One region of the Acidovorax sp. GW821-FHT09B03 genome, then DNA from elsewhere that is predicted to be linked to it. Evidence: predicted binding sites of a transcription regulator. Region 1 holds the regulator's gene; each other region holds the start of a gene.
What was found. The regulator FNR, encoded in region 1, switches genes on or off when oxygen is low (the NO sensors DNR and NnrR bind a similar motif). The targets are predictions, from matches to a motif close to TTGATNNNNATCAA.
Positions count from the first base shown of each region.

Region 2: a site for FNR is predicted at 958-971, ahead of AC07PA_RS02305 (hemerythrin domain-containing protein). Genes of this name have one in related genera too.
Region 3: a site for FNR is predicted at 989-1,002, ahead of AC07PA_RS20895 (oxygen-binding di-iron domain-containing protein). Genes of this name have one in related genera too.
Region 4: a site for FNR is predicted at 1,186-1,199, ahead of cyoA (ubiquinol oxidase subunit II). Genes of this name have one in related genera too.

Region 1 is NZ_JBWKPP010000018.1:45,473-47,670, reverse strand. Features, by position in the region: gene hemN (oxygen-independent coproporphyrinogen III oxidase) at 1-480, opposite strand, end outside; gene fnr (fumarate/nitrate reduction transcriptional regulator Fnr) at 653-1,372, shown strand; gene AC07PA_RS25645 (histidine phosphatase family protein) at 1,377-1,985, opposite strand; gene AC07PA_RS25640 (MBL fold metallo-hydrolase) at 1,957-2,198, opposite strand, start outside.
Region 2 is NZ_JBWKPP010000001.1:507,663-509,860, reverse strand. Features, by position in the region: gene AC07PA_RS02310 (alkene reductase) at 1-316, shown strand, start outside; gene AC07PA_RS02305 (hemerythrin domain-containing protein) at 321-899, opposite strand; gene AC07PA_RS02300 (methyl-accepting chemotaxis protein) at 1,046-2,198, opposite strand, start outside.
Region 3 is NZ_JBWKPP010000012.1:149,781-151,978, reverse strand. Features, by position in the region: gene msrQ (protein-methionine-sulfoxide reductase heme-binding subunit MsrQ) at 1-99, shown strand, start outside; gene AC07PA_RS20895 (oxygen-binding di-iron domain-containing protein) at 108-932, opposite strand; gene lptM (LPS translocon maturation chaperone LptM) at 1,051-1,260, opposite strand; gene cyaY (iron donor protein CyaY) at 1,273-1,602, shown strand; gene AC07PA_RS20880 (penicillin-binding protein 1A) at 1,683-2,198, opposite strand, start outside.
Region 4 is NZ_JBWKPP010000021.1:61,464-63,661, reverse strand. Features, by position in the region: gene AC07PA_RS27720 (MFS transporter) at 1-1,012, opposite strand, end outside; gene cyoA (ubiquinol oxidase subunit II) at 1,292-2,198, shown strand, end outside.

The DNA.
Region 1 (2,198 bases):
AGCCAGGCGCTCGGCCGTCACGGTGCGCGGGTCCACCTCGATCGAGTATTCGCCGCCCGGTGCAAACGTGAAGCTGCGCTTGAGCACCGCCATCAGTTCGCGCAGCTTGTCGTCCGACAAGAAAGTGGGCGTGCCCCCGCCCAGGTGCAGCTGGCTCACCACCTGGCCCGTGCCGCAGTGGGCCGTGTGCAGCTCCACCTCGCGCGCCAGGTAGCGCAGGTACACGTCGCCCCGGTCGTGGTGTTTGGTGATGATCTTGTTGCAGGCGCAGTAGTAGCACAGCGACTCGCAGAACGGAATGTGCACATACAGCGACAGCGGCAGCGCCTTGCCCGGCGTGCCCGCCTTGCGCTGGGCCAGGGCCAGCACATAGTCGCTTTCGCCAAAAGCCTCGACGAAACGGTCGGCCGTGGGGTAGGAGGTATAGCGGGGGCCCGGCACGTCGAAACGGGTCAGGAGTTCGGGCGTCACAGCGGTCATGGGGAGCGTTTCCTTGTTGGATATGCACTTTGCCGCAGGCCTACGCCCCCGTCCTTGACCTGGATCAAGTGTTGCGAGGCCCACAGGGCCCACAATTTGATGCATGTCAGCCACCACCACGCTCCTTTCGCCGGATGCGATCCGTTCGCAACCTCCAACAGCTGCTGCGCCCATGAACCCGCTCACCATCAAAGTCGCCTGCTCCAACTGCAACCTGCGCGAGCTGTGCATGCCCGTGGGCCTGAACGACGCCCAGTTGGAACGCATCGACGAGATCGTGGCCACGCGGCGCAAGGTCAAGCGCGGCGGCACGCTGTTTCGCAACGGCGAGACCTTCACCTCGCTGTACGCCATCCGCACCGGCTTCTTCAAGACCTGCGTGGCCACCGAGGATGGGCGCGACCAGGTGACGGGCTTTCAGATGGCGGGAGAGATCATCGGGCTGGACGGCATCGTCAACGACCACCACACCTGCGACGCCGTGGCGCTGGAGGATGCCGAGGTCTGCGTGATGCCCTTCGACCGCATCGAGGAACTCTCGCGCGAGGTCACGGCCCTGCAGCACCACGTGCACAAGATCATGAGCCGCGAGATCGTGCGCGAGCACGGCGTCATGCTGCTGCTGGGCAGCATGCGCGCCGAGGAGCGCCTGGCGGCCTTCCTGCTGAACCTGGTGCAACGCCTGCATGCACGCGGTTTCTCGCAGTCCGAGCTGGTGCTGCGCATGACGCGCGAGGAGATCGGCAGCTACCTGGGCCTCAAGCTCGAAACCGTGAGCCGCACCTTCTCGAAGTTCGCCGAGGACGGCATCGTCGAGGTCAAGCAGCGCCATGTGCGCATCCTGGATACGGACGCGCTCAAGCGCATCGTGAACTCGCAGACGTGTAGCTAAAACATCAGCCCTGGACCTGCAGGCGGGCCAGCACCTCGGTCTTGCCGCTGCGGTCGGCCCGCAGGATCAGCGCCTCGCCCGAGCTGGTGTTGGTGCTGGCCAGATCGGACAGCACGAACATGTGGGTGAACCAGGCCTCGAAGCCACCGCGCCGTGCCGACGCGGCCACCAGCGCCTGGCGCAGCTCGCGCAGATGGCTGGCACCGGTAGTCTCCGGCGCGCCGCGCGGCGAACCCAGCGCGGGCCACACCTGGGGCGCGGCAAATGCCAGAGTAGCACTGTCGATGCAGCGGCACCAGGGGCTCGAAAGCACCTTGGACGGCTGCAACTGGCGCTCCCTGAACCACACCCCGGTGCGCCGTGCCTGCTCGCGCCCTTCTTCGCTGAGGTTGCGCTGCGTGCCGCAATCGCCCAGGCGAAACCCCGGTGGATCGAAGGTGCCCGGTGCCAGCGCATGGCGGAACGCAGCCACCACCCCGCCCTTGCGCAGCAGGGCATCGGCGTCGGAGTCCTGGGCGGCCCAGGCATGCAGCGTGGTCCACGCCAGCCCTGCGCCCAGCAGGGCGCGCCGGCCAACGACCGCCTCAGGCTGCGGGCTGGAAGGCATAGCCATTGCCCGATGCAGCCATGCGCCCGAATGCCGGGAACGGGAAGTGGAAGCCCCCCAGCATGGCCCTGCTGGCAGTAATGCGCTGGAACACCTCGCGCCGCACCTTGCGCGCGGCCTCGGCATCCATGTCGAAGGTCACGGCCCAGTCGGGGTTGCGTGCGAACAGGGCCGGCACATTGGTCAGGTCGGCCACGTAAAAGAAGTTCTGGCCGGCGG
Region 2 (2,198 bases), on a different contig from region 1:
CGAAGGCGCCACCGGCGGCCCGCGCGAGCTCCCCGACCGCCCCTTCGACTACGCGGCCCTCAAGGCCGCCTACCGCGCAGCCGGCGGCAAGGGTGCCTGGATGACCAACAACGCCTACGACGCCGGCCTGGCCGAGCAGGCCGTGGCCGACGGCTCGGCCGACATCGTGGCCTTCGGCAAGCTGTTCATCGCCAACCCCGACCTGGTCGAGCGCCTGCGCAAGAAGGCCCCGCTCAACGCCTGGGACCAGAGCACCTTCTACGGCGGCGGCGAAAAGGGCTATACCGATTACCCCACGCTCGCTGAGGCGACGTAAGTATCTACCCCAGCCCTATCGGGCTGGGGGCCCGCATCACGATGCGGGTGAACAGGCGGTCATAGGCCCCATCGCGGGCCGGCCCCTGCGCCAGCGGATTGGCGTTGCTGGCAAACGCCGCATCCACGGCCGCCCAGTCCTGCGCATCCAGGTGCGCATGGGCCGCAGGCAGCACCACGGTTTCCTCGATCCGCATGTGCTCCAGGTAGAAGGCCACGTAGCGCTGCAGGGCCTCCTCGAAGGCGCTGCGCCGCGTTTCTCCCAGCAGCTCCCAGGCCAGCAGCAGGTGCTGCAGTTCGCGCACCGCGGCCTCGCCGCCCACATGCTCGCGCTCAAGCTGCGCAATGGCCGCTGCCGCCTCGGGTGCGCGCTCGGCCACGCGCGGGAACAGCCACTGCGATTCCTTGGGGTGATGCTGGCGCTCGGGAAACTCGTCGATGTAGAACAGCATCGCGCGCATCACATCGAAGAACGCGGCCGGTGCATCGGCCGGCCCCCGGTCCAGCATCAACTGCAGCGAGCGCAGCACCGCTGCCAGCGACGCGTGCTCGTCGCGGATGGTCCGCACACTGGCATGAGGCATGGCCTTGCTCCCAAAATTTCCATGGACCCAAGGGTGCCATGCAGGGGCCCGGGCCGACCTGACGCAGGTCAATGAAAGCCCCATGAAAAAAGCCCCGCTTGCCGAAGCATGCGGGGCCTTGCCCTGGCGGCAGCCGTGGGGCTGCGTCAGCGTGCCAGCAGCTGGCGCGAGGCCGCGGGCGCGCGCAGCGCTGCAGGGCGCTGCGGCTGGGCCACCGGGCCGCCACCATGGCCGCCATGGCCCATCGACTCGGCGAGCTGGAACTGCTGCACCACCTCCGACAGGCGCGCCGCCTGCTCGCGCAGCGACTCGGCCGCCGCGGCGGACTCTTCCACCAGCGCCGCGTTCTGCTGCGTCATGCGGTCGATCTCGCCCACCGACTGGTTCACCTGGCCGATGCCGGCCGACTGCTCGGTGGCCGCCGCCGTGATCTCGCCGATGATGTCGCCCACGCGCTGCACGCTGGCCACGATTTCCTTCATGGCCGTGCCCGCGTCTTCCACGTGGCGCACGCCGCCGTCCACGGCGGTCACGCTGTTGTGGATCAGGCCCTTGATGTCGCTGGCCGCAGCGGCCGAGCGCTGGGCCAGGCTGCGCACTTCCGATGCCACCACGGCGAAGCCACGGCCCTGCTCGCCCGCACGGGCGGCTTCCACGGCAGCATTCAGCGCCAGGATGTTGGTCTGGAAGGCGATGGAGTCGATCAGGCCGATGATGTCGCCGATCTTGCGGCTCGATGCCGAAATCTCCTGCATGCTGGCCACGGCCTGCTGCACCACCGAACCACCGCGCGTGGCGGTGTTGGAGGCCGAGGCCGCCAGCTGGTTGGCCATCTGCGAGGACGATGCCGTCTGCTGCACGGTGGAGGTCAGCTGCGACAGCGAGGCCACGGCCTCCTGCGCGTTGCTGGCCGTCTGCTCGGTGCGCTGCGACAGGTCCTGGTTGCCCGTGGCGATCTCCTGGCTGGCCGTGGCGATGTTGCCGCTGGCATCGCGCACCTGCGCCACCAGCGCGCCCAGGCCCTGCTGCATGTCGCCCAGCGCGCGCTGCAGGTCGGCCACCTCGTCCTTGCCGTCGGCCACGATGGGCTGCGACAGGTCGCCCCCGGCAATCGCCTGCGCCATGCGGCGCGCATCGGCCAGCGGGTTGCAGATGGAGATCATGTTCAACAGCGTCAGCGGCACCACCACCACCACAGTGATCAGCACGGCCAGCACGAACAGCCACTTGGTCTGGCTGGTCACCTTGCCCTGTTGTTCCACGGCCTGGGTCACGTCGGCGCGCAGCACCGTGTCGAGC
Region 3 (2,198 bases), on a different contig from region 1:
TATGCGGCCATTCTCGCGATGCTGCTGGGCTGGCGCGTGTGGCAGGCCGCGCGCCGGCGGTCGGTGAAGGCCGGTACCGCTGCCGCGGCGTCGCGCTGATTTGCGTGTCAGCCCACGGCCCGCAGGGCGGGGCGCATCTGGCGGGTGACGGGGTCGATGTGCGCAGTGGGGATCTGGTAGGCGCGGTCGTCGAAGAGGTCGATGCCGCACATGAGGTTCTCCACCCAGTCGAAGAAGTCGTCGATGGCCTGCTTGCCCAGGATGGGCGCACCGTGCTGCGGCACCAACATGGAAATGTCCAGTTGCCGCACCATGCGCACCCACAGGCGCAGGATCTTGTTGGACACCATGTAGCGGCGGTGGAAGCCCTCCATGCGCGGAATGTGCGCGGCCAGGTCGGTGACGGGAATGCTGGCTTCCGCCCCCGATGTCATTGACACCGCAAGGTCCCCTGTGAACAGAATGCGGCTCACCGGGTCGTAGAAGTGGAAGTTGCCTTCCGAGTGCAGGAAGTGGGCCGGCAGCAGCACCAGTTCGTTGCGGCCCAGGGGCAGGTGGCCACCACTGTCGGGCACGCCGATCACGCGGTTCTCGGTCTTGCCGACCTTGGTGAAGTGGGGCGCAAAGCGCTCCCAGACGCGCGAGATCACGAGCGAGGCCTTGGTGCTGGTCATCCAGCGATCCAGCGAGGCAATGATGTCCGGGTCGGCGTGCGAGGCAATCAGGTAGGACAGCTTGTGCGGCGCAAAGTGCTTGGTCATGCCGATGAACAGCTCGTTGAACGCGAGGTTGCCGCCCGGATCGATGATGGCCCCGGTGCCGTCGTCGACGATCAGGAACTGGTTGGCCTGCACGGCCTGGCCATCCTCCTCGATGAGGTCGGTGAACATCAGGCAGGCGTGGTTCTTGTCTCGGTACAGTTCGATGGCCATGGCAATGCTGCAGTGCAGTGAAAAACCGACTGTAGGACGGGGCATGGCCAAGCGGCTTGATGGAAATCAAGCCATGGGCAATCAGGGGTCCGGGGACACCCGGTTCCCTGAGATGGGGTCAGCGCGCGGTGGAAGCGGGTGCCTGGGGTGCTGAAGTGGCCGTCGAGGGAGTGGCGCCCGGCGTGAGCGTTTCGGGCAGGGTGGCGCGTTGTGCAGCGGCGGGGCCGGAGGGCAGGTACAGCGGCCCGCGCTGGCCACAACCCGCGATGGCCGCCGCACTGGCAGCAAGGACAAGCGTCCTGACTAGAATTTGGGATGCTTTCAACATGCGCAAATTGTAATGACTGACCTTGAATTCCAGGACCACGCCGAGAAACTGCTGGCGGCTGTCGAGCGCAGTTGCGACGAACTCAATGACACGACCGACGCCGACATCGACAACCAGCGCTCGGGCGGCATGATCACGCTGAGCTTTGCGAACCGAAGCCAGATCGTCATCAACCTGCAAAAGCCGCTGCACGAGGTGTGGATGGCCGCCAAGTCCGGTGGCTACCACTACAAGTTCGATGGTTCGGTGTGGCAGGACACCAAGGGGAGCGGTGAGTTCTTTGCCCGGCTGACCGAGGACGCGCGCACACAGTCGGGGATGCCGCTGGTCTTTTCCGCTTGACACGCCGGCAGCGCTGAAAGAACGGGCAGCGAAAAAGAACAAGGGCCGCACACGGCGGCCCTTGCTTCCGGCGCTGGCTATCAGTTGCGAAACAGATCGAGGATTCGGTTGCGCTCTTCCGTGGGCGGTGGCGCATGCGGTGCCACATCGGGACCGCCGGTGGTGCGCTGCTGTTCCTCCAGCCCGACGCTGGCAATGCCTGCGTTGCGTGCATATTCCTCGTAGAACCATTCTCCGCCCACGTTGACCACGCCGGGAGGAACGACCTGCTCGGTCACGGGGACGCCCTTGAGAGCGCGCTCCATGAAGCTGATCCACACCGGCAGGCTCAGGCCGCCACCGGTTTCGCGGCTGCCCAGGTTGCGCGGCGTGTCGTAGCCGATCCAGGTCACCGCAGCGATGGTCGACTGGTAGCCCGCGAACCAGGCATCCACCGAATCATTGGTGGTGCCGGTCTTGCCACCGATGTCCGAACGCTTCAGTGTGCCCTGGGCGCGTGCGGCGGTGCCGGAGCGGGTGACTTCCTGCAGCAGGCTGTTCATCACGAAGGCATTGCGCGCGTCGATGGCGCGCGGGAGCTCGGACACTGCGGGCGG
Region 4 (2,198 bases), on a different contig from region 1:
CACCGATCAGCACCGCCATGCCGCCCAAGAGCTTGCGCCGGCCCAGGTGGTCCGACAGCCAGCCCGAGACCATGATGGCCCCGGCCGCCAGGAAGGCGCCGACGATCTGCACGCCCAGGATCTGGGTTACGGGTTGGTCCGTGTAGAGCGTGATCCACGACAGCGGGAACACGGTGACCAGGTGGAACAGCGCAAAGCTGGCCAGCGCCGCAAACGCGCCCAGCAGCACGTTGCTGCCTTCGTCGCGCATCACCTCGTGCACGGGCACGGGCTGCAGCTCACGGTCCTGCAGCAGCTCGGTGTACGACTGGCCCACCACCAGGCGCAGGCGGGCGAACAGGGCCACCACGTTCACGGCAAACGCCACGAAGAACGGGTAGCGCCAGCCCCAGGCCAGGAACTCCTGTACCGACAGGTTGGCGTACAGGTAGGCGAACAGGCCGGCCGCCAGCACGAAGCCCACGGGCGCGCCCAGCTGGCCGATCATGGCGTACCAACCGCGGCGGTGCTTGGGCACCGACATCGCCAGCAGCGACGGCAGGCCGTCCCACGAGCCGCCCAGCGCCAGGCCCTGGCCGATGCGCAGGATCAACAGCGCCACGATGGCGGTGGTGCCCAGGTCCTTGTAGCCGGGCAAAAAGGCCATGCCCACCGTGCACACGCCCAGCAGGAAGAGCGCAATGGTCAGCTTGGTGCCCCGGCCCCAGCGCCGCTGGATGGCCATGGAGATGGCGGTGCCGATGGGCCGCACCACGAAGGCCACGGCCAGCAGCGCAAAGGCCGCCAGCGTGCCGTCCAGGCGCGACATGAAGGGGAACAGGAACGACGGGAAGACCAGCACGCAGGCGATCCCGAAAACGAAGAAGTCGAAATACTCGGACGAGCGTCCGATGATCACGCCCACGGCAATTTCGCTGGGGGTGACGTCTTCATGGGTGTCCGCGCGGGAGAGGGAAGCGTGGCCTTCTTCAAAGCCATTCGCCGGGTAGATCGCAGAGGCGGGACTGCTCATGAACAGGGCTCCTTTGTTGTGTAACTGATACACCCACGTTTTACACCCAGCAGCCCGGCCCGACAAGGGCGGTTTCACCCACGTTCTCGCAGGACAAATGCCCATAGGCTGTCTCTGCAGGGATTTCGGTACTGGCAGTGTGTTCGCTGGCTGCCCCAAAAAGGGGCAAAAACTTGACCTTGGACAAAATGTCCAATGGACAAATTTGGCTGCTCTATTACATTGAGCGGCAAATTGTCATTCGCGTTTACCCCTAAACGCCTTTGTTGGGCCCATCACATGTTCAAACTTCCCCAACTTCGCGGGCCGGCATGGCTTGCGTTGGCGGCCACCGCCACCAGCCTCGCCGGCTGCAGCAAGGCCGTCGTCCTCAATCCCGCAGGCGACATCGCCTCGCAGCAGGGCCACATGGTCGTGCAGGCCACCTTGCTGATGCTGATCATCATCGTGCCGGTGATCGCCCTCACGCTGTGGTTCGCCTGGAAGTACCGCCAGAGCAACACCGCCAACACCGAAGAGGACTACGACCCCGACTGGCACCACTCCACCACGCTGGAGCTGGTGATCTGGACCGTGCCCCTGTTGATCATCATCGCGCTGGGCGCGCTGACCTGGATCGGCACCCACAAGCTCGACCCTTACCGCCCGCTGGACCGCATCTCGGCCACCAAGCCGCTCGAAGCCCAGGCCACCCCCATGGTGGTGCAGGTGGTGGCCATGGACTGGAAATGGCTGTTCTTCTACCCCGAACAGGGCATTGCCACGGTGAATGAGCTGGCCGCCCCGGTGGACCGCCCCATCCTGTTCAAGCTCACGGCCACGTCCACGATGAATGCCTTCTACGTGGCCGACCTGGCCGGCATGATCTACGCCATGCCCGGCATGCAGACCGAGCTCAACGCCGTAATCAACAAGCCGGGCGTGTACCCCGGCATCGCCTCGCACTACAGCGGCTCGGGCTTCTCGGGCATGACCTTCAAGTTCCACGGCCTGAGCCAGGGCGACTTCGAGCAGTGGGTGGCCAAGGCCAAGACCGAAGGCAAGGCGCTGGACAAGACCACCTACCTGAACCTCGTCAAGCCCAGCGAGCGCGACCCCGTGCAGCGCTTTGCCAGCGTGGAAACCGGCCTGTACGACAAGGTGCTCAACCGCTGCGTCGAAGAAGGCAAGATGTGCATGCACCACA